Regions from separate parts of the Anabaena sp. UHCC 0399 genome, predicted to be linked through region 1. Evidence: predicted binding sites of a transcription regulator. Region 1 holds the regulator's gene; each other region holds the start of a gene.

Region 1 (4,220 bases):
TGGGTAGGAATTGTTAAACCATAGCTCAGGTGAGGGCGACCAGAAAAGTCTAGCGCAACCTGTACTAAAGCTTCATCTAAAGGGGCTAAAAAATTACCAAAGCGGACAATGCCTTTTCTGTCGCCTAATGCCTTATGCAAAGCTTGTCCTAGGGTAATGCCTACATCTTCATTAGTGTGGTGGTCGTCAATCTCCCAGTCACCTTTGGCTTTGACATCCAAATCAATCAAGCCGTGAGAGGAAATTTGATGCAACATATGATCCAAAAACGGAATCCCTGTGGCAGCTTGGCAAATGCCACTACCATCTAGGTTGATAGTAACTTGCACATCAGTTTCACCAGTAGTGCGATGTACTGAGGCAACGCGAGAGGATGAGGAGAAATTAACTTGGGGATAATCGCTGATTTGCATAGAGGTTGGGAACTGGGGACTAGGAATTTTAGATTTTGCGGAAAGTTCTGTAGGCGGGTTTCCCGCCGTAGGAAACTTTTCAAGACGGATTTTAGATTTTGGATTGAATAATCTAAAATCCACTCATTGAAAAGCTGGGGATTGGGGATTGGGGACACAAGTTATTCACTGCGTGACGCTAGCGCGTAGCTTGCTTCTCCAGAGGAGTACAATTTTGAATTTTGTAGCTTGCTTCTCGTAGAGTATTTTGAATTTTGAATTTATATGCCCCTTTCCCAAATCGTATTACATTCCCATGATTTCGTATCCTGAATCCACGTACAGGACTTGTCCTGTGATACCGCTAGATAAATCGCTAGCCAAGAAAGCCGCCGTGTTACCTACTTCTGTTTGGGTGACAGTACGCCGCAAAGGAGCGACGGCTTCGACATGGTGAATCATATCTAAGATGCCACCAACAGCACTAGATGCTAAGGTGCGGATAGGCCCCGCAGAGATGGCATTAACGCGAATATTTTGAGGGCCGAGTTCAGATGCTAAATAACGCACACTAGCTTCTAATCCTGCCTTAGCCACACCCATAACGTTGTAGTTAGGAATTGCCCTCACGCCACCCAAATATGTCAGGGTAATGATACTTCCCCCCTCTGTCATTAATGGTTTGGCTGCACCACTTAACTGCACAAGTGAATAGGTACTAATGTCTAAAGCTGTAGCAAAGCCAGAACGAGAAGTTTGGCTAAAATCTCCAGTTAAATCATCTTTGTTAGCAAAGGCCAAACAATGAATCAGAATATCTAGTCGTCCCCACTTGTCGCGGATTGTCTCAAAGGTAGATTGAATCTGTTCGTCGTTTTGGACATTACAGGGAACAAATAAACTGGGGTTGAGAGGTTCTACTAGTTCAGCAACTTTCTTCTCCATTTTGCCCCTTTCATCTGGTAGATAGGTAATGCCGAGATTCGCTCCTGCCGCGTGTAGTTGTTGGGCAATCCCCCAAGCAATAGAGCGGTTATTGGCAATACCCGTTACCAGAGCGTTTTTTCCATTCAGATTCAGCATAGAAACCCTTGATGTAAGCGATTTATGAAAATAGAGGCTAGGGACTGGTGACTGGTGGCTGGGGACTAGTGACTGGGGATAAGGAACTGCGGATTAGGTATTGTTTTCTTTTACCTTTTACCTCTTGCCTCCTGCACCCTACCTCCTGACTCCTGCCTTCATGAGCATACTAGAATCTGAGGCACGTTTGTATTTGTTTTATACATGATGGGCAAAAATAATAATTAGTAAATGTGTTTTTTTGATTTAAAATACATATTATTCCTTAAGAAATTCTCAAGATTACTTAAGTTTTTAGAGAAAAAACCTGATGGTTATAGCAAGCAGAAGTATCTATCAAGAACTGCTAGCTAAAAATAGCAGAAATTAGGTATCATTATAAACAAATAACTATGAAGTTATGGGTTTAAGTATAGTAAAGTACAGCAAGGTTAACGGTGCTTTATTGATTTTTCAGGTGTATTCTTAGGTAATTAGTTTTCACTTTTTTGTTATTCCGGCATTGGGTAGGGGAAGGGAGATGATCGTGACACAAGATAAGGCCCTAGCAAATGTTTTTCGCCAGATGGCAACTGGAGCTTTTCCACCAGTTGTCGAAACGTTTGAACGAAATAAAACGATCTTTTTTCCTGGCGATCCTGCCGAACGAGTTTATTTTCTTTTGAAAGGCGCAGTCAAGCTTTCCAGGGTGTATGAGGCAGGAGAAGAAATTACAGTTGCACTATTGCGGGAAAATAGCGTTTTTGGCGTTCTGTCTTTATTGACGGGCAATAAATCTGATCGGTTTTACCATGCGGTGGCATTTACCCCAGTAGAATTGCTGTCTGCACCAATTGAACAAGTAGAGCAAGCACTCAAGGAAAATCCTGAATTATCAATGTTGATGCTGCGGGGTTTATCTTCGCGGATTTTGCAAACAGAGATGATGATTGAAACCTTAGCGCACCGAGACATGGGTTCGAGGTTGATTAGTTTTTTACTGATTCTCTGTCGTGACTTTGGCATTCCTTGTGCAGATGGGATCACAATTGATTTGAAGTTATCTCATCAAGCGATCGCAGAAGCAATTGGTTCGACGCGCGTGACAGTTACCAGATTATTAGGGGATCTGCGTGAGAAAAAGATGATTTCGATTCACAAAAAGAAGATTACTGTGCATAAACCTGTGACTCTCAGCAGACAGTTCACATAAAATCCATTGGGGTCAGGGGCGGTGGAGCGTGTTATATTTCTTTAGATAACACTCAATAGTTGGCATTAAATCTAAAATCTTGAGTAATTTCAGCTATTGCCGACCCCCCCATCCTCCCCAGACAATGACTGAAAGTAGTAGGCTGTATCTGGAAACATTTCGGTAGCTGAAGATGACAACCGGCTACATCCTCATCGCAGCAATTTTAATTTTGGGAGGCGTAATTGCCACTGTTGGCGATCGCATCGGCACAAGAGTTGGCAAAGCACGCCTCTCTCTCTTTAAGCTTCGCCCCAAAAACACGGCTGTAGTGGTAACGATTTTTAGTGGTGTACTGACAGCAGCCACAACCCTAGCTATTCTGTTTTTGGCTGATGAAGGCTTACGGAAAGGGGTATTTGAGTTAGAAGATATTCAAAAAGACCTCCGACAAAAACGAGAACAACTCAAAGTTGCTGAAGATCAAAAAAGTCAGGTAGAGGCTGAACGCAACCAAGCCAATCAGGAATTAGAAACCACCAAAAAAGAAAAATTTACAGCGCAGCAAGATTTAGCTCAAACCCAAACTAAACTCCAGCGCACCCAAAACCAGTATCAAAAAGCTATAGCTGAACTCCAAAGTGTTTACAATCAAAGGAAAGCACTACAGATAGCTGTTACCAAACTAGAGACAGAACGTAGACGGCTGTATATAGAAGCCCAAAAAGCAATTGCCGAACGCGATCGCGAAATAGCTAACCGTCAACAAGCCATAGAACAACGCGATCGGGAACTGAGTAATCGTCAACAAGCCATAGAACAACGTGATCGCGAACTGGCTAACCGTCAACAAGCCATAGAACAACGCGATCAAAAAATTGCCCAACTAGATAAACTCATCCAAAATCGCAATTTAGAAATTACCCAAAGAGAACAGGTAATTGCCAAACGGGAATCTCTACTCAAAGAATTGGAAAGACAACAGGATTATCTAGAACAGGAAGTGGCGAGACTGGAAAAATATTACCAGTCATATCGTGACTTACGCTTGGGTAAATTGGCTTTAGTTCGGGGTCAAGTTATTGCGGCGGCTGTAGTGCGTGTTAACCAAACGACTACTGCCCAACAAGTAATTGTGCAACTACTGCAAGAAGCCAATCGCAATGCTAGCATCGAATTAGCTGAACCTGGAACTGCTGCTAATACACAACTGCTGCGTGTAACTCCAGATAGAGTTGAGCAGCTGATCAAACAAATTAACGATGGTCGAGAATACGTAGTGAGAATTTTCTCAGCTGGCAATTATGTGAGGGGGGAACAGCAGATAGAATTTTTCGCCGATACAGCTAGAAATGTCTTAGTATTTTCTGAAGGTGAGGTATTGGCGACAACTACCGCCGATGCTAAAACTATGACCTCATACCAATTAAGGCAAAGATTAGATTTATTAATTTCAGCATCTCAATTTCGTGCTAGAAATTCGGGTATTGTCGAAGGTGTACAAATTGATGGTACGTTTATTCGCTTTGTTGCTCTATTGAGACAATTCGGGCAACCCATAGAAATTAAAGCAG
Region 2 (4,220 bases), on a different contig from region 1:
TCATCAAAAATTAATGTAGGAACATTCTTAACTTTTGCTGCTTTTAATACTGCCAGTAAATTATCTAGATGATGATGGTTTTTAGTGGAAACTAACACTACTCCTGTATCTTTGACATAAGGAATTACTTTAGTTTTAGCAAAATCAATGGGGTCTTTTTTCCATGCTTCCCAATCAAAAAAAACAGGACCACCTTGAACTTGATTATTAAAACGGTTTGCAGTTTGTTTTCCTAACCATGTATTGTCAGAAGTTAAGACAATAAAACAACGAAAGTTATTTTCATAAGACAGGGCTAAGGTAGCAATAGTCGTGTTGGTTTTACCACTTTGAACTCGACCGTAAATTAGTCCTGTTGTGCCATTTGGAATAGGGTCATTTCCTTTATAATGTTGATTTACTAAGCCTGTACTATCTTTTCCAACATCACCATTACCAAAAGTTTCTGAATAAACATTGACGCAGTTTTGGACAATTTCAATAGCAGTTTCTTTAAGTTTATTAGATTCTTCTTGCCCAATTTGCTTTTCTAGTCTCTTAATTAATTTGTCAATACAAGAACCATTTGTTGTAATAGAAGTATTTGTCATAATTTACTTTAAGCTAATAAAACTGCATCTGGCCAATTATTTTGGGGAATTGTGCGTTCTAAAGGTACTCTTCCTGTACCTTTAACATAGTAACTACCTCTTGATTCTCTTTTTATGGAAACACGCTGATTTACTAAACCCTCGCTAGTATCAATAATTGACGATAATTGTTCTTCTGATAGACAGCAAATTCCATCCCGATGACAAATCAATGCTATAAAAAGTTTGATATTAGGATAGATTTGATGAAAACTTGCTAGTGCTATTTCTTCCTGGTGACTGAAACTAAATGACCAAGAGGAAGTGGGTTTTCTCGATATTTTAAATAGAATAGCAGACTCTTTATTTGTGCTTTTTATAAGATACAAAGATGAATGGATAGAAGATAAATAGCTTATAGATATATAGGAAGTTTCTTTGAGGAGTCGAATAAAAGCTGCACCATGCAAAAATTCTAAATCATTGATACTCATGGAACTATGGTCTAAAACTATATATCTTGTTACAGATTATACCATGAAAGTTATGTATTATTATATTGAAAAAAGAAAAAGCGATACCTTCGGTAAGCTCCGCTAACGCCGCATCCATTAAACTTTCTAACCGCCTTCATACCAATCATGATAAATTTATGTAACAAAAAAAGCGATCGCCTTTTCACACAGCCAAGAGGCGATCGCTTGATTAAACTATGTAAACAGACATCTTGACAGTTATTAACTGCTTACACATCCTGTTCGCTTAACTCACGAGTGATGTGGTCAAATGGCTCATCCACAAAAGCAGTGCTGCTAACACCCGCAGCTGCTACTTGTTCTTTCACCAAATCCTTAAGAATTTGCACACCGCGAACTGTCGGAGCAATAGGTACACTCAGCGAATTGTAGGTTTCCCGTAGACCTTGCAACACACGCTCATCTAAAACGTTGGTATTACCAGCAACCAGCGCGTATGTAGCGTAGCGCAGGTAGTAGTCCATATCTCGCAAACAAGCTGCATAACGACGAGTTGTATAAGCGTTACCACCAGGACGAATTAACTCTGGTAGTTCTTCAAACAACTTAGCACCAGCTTGCTTCACAAGTGCCGCCGCATTCGAGTTAATTGCAGCCGCAGCTTGTACGCGAGCTGTGCCACTCTCAAAATAAGATTTCAAGCTGTCGATCGCGTTCCGGTCAAAATAACGACCAGTTACGTCATAATTCTTAATTAAGGTTGTTACTGCGTCACGCATTCCTTCTTCTCCCAATCGTTGCTATCGTGGTTTGATATTTATTTGGCCGCACTTACGCACCAGTAAATTTTTGTGCTATCTAGATATAGATTTGGCACAAAAACCATCTATCTATTATTTAAGGATTCTATGTCAAAGTTGACCCCTCTGAGATGAACTTTCCCCCTTTTGTGCAGATGTCGAAAGAAAGGTTAATATTACCTGTAATCCAGATGATCTGTAACAACTACTACAAAACTCTCTAATGTAGAGAATCTACGATATTTCAGGTGTGTCACAACTTTGTTCCGCTCAGTAGGGTTAGGATGCTTTGGCAGATTCTGGTTTGACGTTAAGAAATTGGCAGAGAAGGAGTAACGAATGACAACCCCACAAGAAGTCTTGAAAATGATTCAAGACGAAAACATCCAGATGATTGATTTGAAATTCGTCGATACACTCGGCACTTGGCAGCATTTGACGATGTTCCAAGACCAGATTGACGAAACTTCATTCTCTGATGGTGTACCCTTCGACGGTTCCAGCATTCGGGGTTGGAAAGGCATCGAAGAATCAGACATGACAATGGTGCTAGATCCTAACACCGCTTGGATCGACCCATTCATGGCAGAGCCAACATTAAGTATTATTTGTAGCATCAAAGAACCTCGTACTGGCGAATGGTATAACCGTTGCCCACGGGTTATTGCTCAAAAAGCAGTAGACTACTTAGTTTCTAGTGGTCTTGGTGACACCGCTTTCTTTGGCCCTGAAGCTGAATTCTTCATCTTTGATGATGTCCGCTATGACCAAACTGCCAACGAGGGATACTACCACGTAGATTCAATAGAAGGCCGTTGGAATTTCGGTAGAAAAGAAAGCCCCAACCTCGGTTACAAAACCCGCTTCAAAGAAGGTTACTTCCCAGTTGCGCCAACAGATACTTTCCAAGATATGCGGACAGAAATGCTGTTGACGATGGCAAAACTAGGTGTGCCTATTGAAAAGCATCACCACGAAGTAGCGACCGGCGGTCAGTGTGAATTGGGCTTCCGCTTTGGTAAATTAATCGAAGCGGCTGACTGGTTGATGATCTACAAATACGTGATCAAAAACGTAGCTAACAAATACGGCAGAACCGTTACCTTCATGCCCAAACCTGTGTTTGGCGATAACGGTTCTGGGATGCACACCCACCAGTCGATTTGGAAAGATGGTAAACCTCTGTTTGCCGGCGACAAGTATGCTGGTTTGAGTGATATGGCACTGTACTACATTGGTGGTATTCTCAAACACGCACCAGCATTGTTGGCAATCACCAATCCTTCCACCAACTCCTACAAGCGTCTAGTGCCTGGTTATGAAGCACCTGTAAACTTGGCTTACTCCCAAGGTAATCGTTCTGCTTCTGTGCGTATTCCTCTCTCTGGTACTAACCCCAAAGCCAAGCGTTTAGAGTTCCGTTGTCCAGACGCTACCTCTAACCCTTACTTGGCATTTGCAGCCATGCTGTGTGCTGGTATCGATGGGATCAAGAACAAAATCCATCCCGGTGAACCTTTAGACAAAAATATCTATGAACTCTCTCCAGAAGAACTGGCGAAAGTTCCTTCCACACCTGGTTCTTTAGAATTGGCATTGGAAGCACTGGAAAATGACCACGCTTTCTTAACAGAATCAGGCGTATTCACTGAAGACTTTATCCAAAACTGGATTGATTACAAGCTAGCTAACGAAGTTAAGCAGTTACAATTGCGTCCTCATCCTTATGAGTTCTATCTTTATTACGACGCTTAATTAATACCTGTTTGCAATTATATCCAAACGTGTAAATTTTGCCACCCTATAGGGTGGCTTTTTTGCGTACCAAAGCTAAGATTTGATAACTCCTTGGAGCAAAAATTTAATTTTTTGTTTTAGTGAAATGTACGTTTTTTTGAACACCGCTAGATTTTGTTGTCTTTGTTTTTTAGCTAATTGTTCAACACCCCAACTTGACCAGATTTTACTATCCAAATATTCAAAAAATAAATGTTTTTCTGGATGATTACAGTTATCATGCCACGGTTTTTCATGGGAAGAAAAATGTATAATAAAAGGATGATTAACTAGGTTATTATATTCTTCTTCACTATATGGACTATCTTGCCAAGATTGATATCTAAACAGGTACGGCATCTGATTCCACCTGGAATCAATAGTTTCCCATTGCCCTGCTAAAATTGCATTCATAGCATCTTGGTCATGCCAACGTATATACTTTTTATATTTATCTAAATACTCAAATATTTTTTGACTTGTCTCCTCTTTTCTCCATTTTTTAAGATTCATGACAAGCACACCAGAATTAAAGTATTTGCAGTCTGGAGAAATACCCAATTCTTGATAATTAATCAGTCCTCTAGGAGATGAGACAT
Region 3 (4,220 bases), on a different contig from region 1:
CTTGGGGTGAAGTTATTAGCTGTTCACCAGAAAGATTAGTTTTATTACAAAATGGGCAAGCCCAAACCAGACCGATCGCCGGCACGCGATCGCGTGGTATAACTCCAGAACAAGACCAGCAACTAGCTAAAGAACTCCTCAGCAACACCAAAGAACGGGCAGAACACATCATGCTGGTAGATTTGGAACGCAATGATTTAGGGCGAGTCTGTGAATGGGGAACAGTCACCGTTGATGAATTGCTGACCATTGAAAGATATAGTCACGTTATGCACCTTGTCAGCAATGTTACAGGGAAATTGAGCGATTGCACACCCATTGATTTAATTCGTGCCTTATTCCCTGGTGGTACAATTACAGGCTGTCCCAAAGTCCGGTGCATGGAAATCATCGAAGAACTAGAACCAGTGCGCCGCAGCTTATTCTACGGTTCATGCGGTTATTTAGATTGGCGCGGCAACCTAGACTTAAATATTCTCATCCGTACCCTACTACTAACCCCCAACGCCCCATTCAAAACCGTCTGGGGACAAGTAGGTGCTGGAATTGTCGCCGACAGTGACCCGGAAAAAGAATGGTACGAATCTCTGCACAAAGCCCAAGCGCAGTTGGCAGCATTGAAAATGGTTAGGGGAACAGGTGACAGGTGACAGGTGACAGGTGACAGGGGTGATTCAATTTTGAATTTTGAATTTTGAATTTTGAATTGAATTCCCCAAACTGTAACAATACAGACTGTTAAGATGAACAATTATTAGGAAAATTCCCCTGTTGGAGATTTTGCTCTAACGAGCGATAATTATGGCAACATAGAGAGATGTGAGAGTAAACAGCAGTATCAGAGTCGGCTTTTGCCCTGGACGAGTTCAAAGGGCGCATCCCATCGTTAGCGCATTGTAGAAGTTATCCCAAAGCCCACATACTCAGTCTGTTCTCTTTTGCTTTTTGTCTTGTTTTACTAGCTTCATCTACCTATCAGAAATATCAAGGTCGTCATCAACTTCATAAAAGGGTAGAATTTGCTGATTCTCAAATGAATTTCTACAAATATTCTGGCGAAAGGGAGATATTATCGTCTGGATGTTTGTACTTCACTGCCAAAAAATATATTATTCTCCTACTTGATTATTAGATGAATCCAGAAAGCGCAGAAACTTACATCAATCATCCCACTTGGGGCTTGCTATATCGGATCTGCATGGTTGATGATGCCCAGGATCTGTTCACTACACTCTACGCCCAACGCCTGTTTTTTTTGGTGGTGAACGACATGAAGGCACTGAAATTTCAACCCATAGGGCGTACAGAAGCCCGAATGTTGTTGGAAAATCGTTTGCGAACTTTGCGTCGTAATGGTCTGTCACAGGAGTACGATCAGCTTCAGAGTGTTTTCCAACGCACCTTCCAATGATTAGTTCGATTAGCGAACGTATTACTCAAATTCGTGCATCTATTCCAGCTTCAGTCAGGTTAATTGCTGTCACCAAGCAAATGCCAACTGAAGTTATTCGTGTTGCCTATGCAGCTGGTATCCGCGATTTTGCTGAAAATCGCATCCAAGAAGCTGCTACCAAACAAGAACAGTTACAAGAGTTCTCAGATATTACTTGGCATTTTATTGGCCATTTGCAAAGTAATAAAGCCAAAAAAGCCCTTGAACAATTTGACTGGATTCACTCCTTAGATAGTTTGCAGCTGGCACAGCGTTTAAATCAAGTAGCACAACAGCTAGGCGTAAGTCCCCAAGTGTGCCTACAAGTAAAAATCCTCCCTGATCCCAGTAAGTCGGGTTGGAGTGTGCCGGAACTACTAGCCGATTTACCTGCCCTCAACCAGTGTAAAAATTTACAAATTCAGGGTTTAATGACAATTCCGCCATTTGGTCTAGACGATACTGAAAGTCTTCATGTGTTTAATGAAACTCACCAGTTAGCCAAAGAAATTTCTGAACAAAACTGGGATCACATCAAAATGCAAGAGTTATCGATGGGTATGTCAGGGGACTACCAACTGGCAGTACAGGCTGGGGCAACAATGGTAAGATTAGGGACTATCTTGTTTGGTAAGCGCACTTAGGTAGAACAGCCCCATTATTTTTTGATCGTGTTTTTGGTTGCCCAGTATGAACTACGGTTAGACTAGAGTCATACTGGTGCTATAAAACACATAAAATATTTTTTTAATGAAAATAAAAAATCAGAAAAAGGTGTTGAAGTCAACTTCCTTTCGGATCAGTGTTGGGATATAATCTTGACTCAATTATTGTATCTAGGTTAATGTACAGACGTTCCATGTAATACCAATTTGAAAAAGAATCTGACAGATATACATACTCAAGAACTTGTGATATCTAGCTCCCTTAATTTTGAATTGTGAATTGGTACAACGTCAGCCCATTGCCAATAACAGTAGTAGATGCTACAAATAACGATAAAATTATTGGGATTGTCTGCCCTTTGTAGCTTTACCGTTAGCTACATCATTTGATGAACCGGAATAAATAGAGACAATTATCAGCAGGAGCGTCACTAAATGAATAATATATTTTCTAAACTACGAGACTTTGTAGGTCTCAATGAACAAGTGGAATACGAATACTACGAAGAAGAAGCAGATACAGATAACTACCAAAATTTGTATCAACAAGAAAATCCTCAGCCAGCACCAGCAGAAGCCACCCCACCTAATCGACGTTGGCGAGAACCAGTGACTACAATGGGTGATGAGGTAGTAACAGGAACAAAATCGACGATGGGGAATGTGATTGGTATGCCAGGAGCAATTAACGGAATTTCTGAAGTATTAGTTCTAGAACCTCGGACATTTGAAGAAATGCCCCAGGCAATTCAAGCATTGCGTGAGCGCAAGTCAGTAGTGTTGAATCTGACAATCATGGATCCAGATCAAGCACAACGTGCAGTTGATTTTGTAGCTGGTGGGACTTACGCATTAGATGGACATCAAGAACGCATTGGCGAAAGTATCTTTTTGTTTACGCCCAGCTGCGTGCAAGTCAGCACACAAGGTGGAGTCATTCATGAAGTACCCCAACCCCCAGCCCGTCCCTCTCGTCCTGCAACCCCCAGTCCAACTGCTTGGGGCAATGAACCTAACAGAATGGTACAATAAGGTTAGATTAGTCATTAGTCAATAGTCAAAAGTTAAAGGTTTTTGACTATTGACTATCGACAAATGACCAATGACTAAGTGACTAATGACTATAAAATTTGGCTTGATTGGTGGTGGGGTAATGGGAGAATCGCTGTTATCCCGCCTTATTGCGCGAGAAATTTATCACCCATCAGAAGTCATAGTCAGCGAACCCCAGCTAGTGCGCCAAGCTTTTTTAAAACAGAAATATGATGTGAGTGTCACCACAGATAATAGTCTGGTGTTCAGTCAAGCCCAAGAAGTGGTGTTTTTGGCAGTGAAACCGCAGGTATTTAGTGCGATCGCTCAAGAATTAGCAGAAATGATTTTAGTTTCAGGACACTCACCCCTAGTCATTTCCATTTTGGCGGGAGTGTCTTTAAGTCAGCTAGAAGCAGCATTCCCGCAATTACCAGTCATTAGAGCCATGCCCAACACCCCTGCCACAGTTGGTGCAGGTATGACAGCTATGTGCTTAGGTGCATACACCCACCCCCAACACCAAAAGTTAGCACAGCAGATATTCTCGGCTGTAGGGGAAATTGTCGAAGTGAGCGAATCCTTGATGGATGCAGTCACAGGGTTATCTGGGAGTGGCCCGGCTTACGTAGCCATCTTAGTAGAAGCCCTCGCCGATGGTGGAGTCGCCGCCGGATTACCGAGGTCAATAGCTAATCAACTAGCATTACAAACCGTATTAGGGACAAGCAAATTATTGCAAGATAGCAGAATGCACCCAGCCGAACTAAAAGACCGTGTTACCAGCCCTGGTGGAACAACAATTGCAGGTGTAGCTAAATTAGAACAAGCAGGATTTCGTTCCGCCTTAATTGAAGCAGTCAAAGCAGCTGCATTGCGATCGCAAGAATTGGGAAAATGAGAGAGTGGTGAGTGGGGAGTAGTGAGTGGTGAGTAGGAGAAAATAGAGAATTTTTCCCAATTCCCAATTCCCAATTCTTATTCTCACTAACGAAGTTGACAAAAGACTCGTTAATATAGTAAACAGTCCGGTTGTAAAAGTGATTGAGTGAATTATCCCGCGCCGTCTCCAGAACTAGACCTAGGGTTGA

Evidence for each region. The regulator NtcA, encoded in region 1, controls nitrogen genes in cyanobacteria. The targets are predictions, from matches to a motif close to TNTGTANNNNNNNNTACANA.
Region 2: the regulator NtcA is predicted to act here: its motif matches at 2,041-2,060, upstream of glnA (type I glutamate--ammonia ligase).
Region 3: the regulator NtcA is predicted to act here: its motif matches at 2,406-2,425, upstream of VB693_RS03280 (cell division protein SepF).

What each region holds. Positions count from the first base shown of each region.
Region 1 is NZ_JAYGGZ010000069.1:12,509-16,728, reverse strand. It holds gene hisB (imidazoleglycerol-phosphate dehydratase HisB) at 1-413, opposite strand, end outside; gene fabI (enoyl-ACP reductase FabI) at 699-1,475, opposite strand; gene ntcA (global nitrogen regulator NtcA) at 1,996-2,667, shown strand; gene VB693_RS26305 (DUF3084 domain-containing protein) at 2,840-4,220, shown strand, end outside.
Region 2 is NZ_JAYGGZ010000006.1:23,489-27,708, reverse strand. It holds gene VB693_RS04830 (Z1 domain-containing protein) at 1-590, opposite strand, end outside; gene VB693_RS04825 (hypothetical protein) at 599-1,063, opposite strand; gene apcB (allophycocyanin subunit beta) at 1,315-1,824, opposite strand; gene glnA (type I glutamate--ammonia ligase) at 2,185-3,600, shown strand; gene VB693_RS04810 (glycosyltransferase family 8 protein) at 3,676-4,220, opposite strand, start outside.
Region 3 is NZ_JAYGGZ010000004.1:80,516-84,735, reverse strand. It holds gene VB693_RS03295 (anthranilate synthase component I) at 1-650, shown strand, start outside; gene pipX (transcriptional coactivator PipX) at 1,133-1,411, shown strand; gene VB693_RS03285 (YggS family pyridoxal phosphate-dependent enzyme) at 1,408-2,076, shown strand; gene VB693_RS03280 (cell division protein SepF) at 2,533-3,129, shown strand; gene proC (pyrroline-5-carboxylate reductase) at 3,215-4,030, shown strand; gene VB693_RS03270 (RNA helicase) at 4,178-4,220, shown strand, end outside.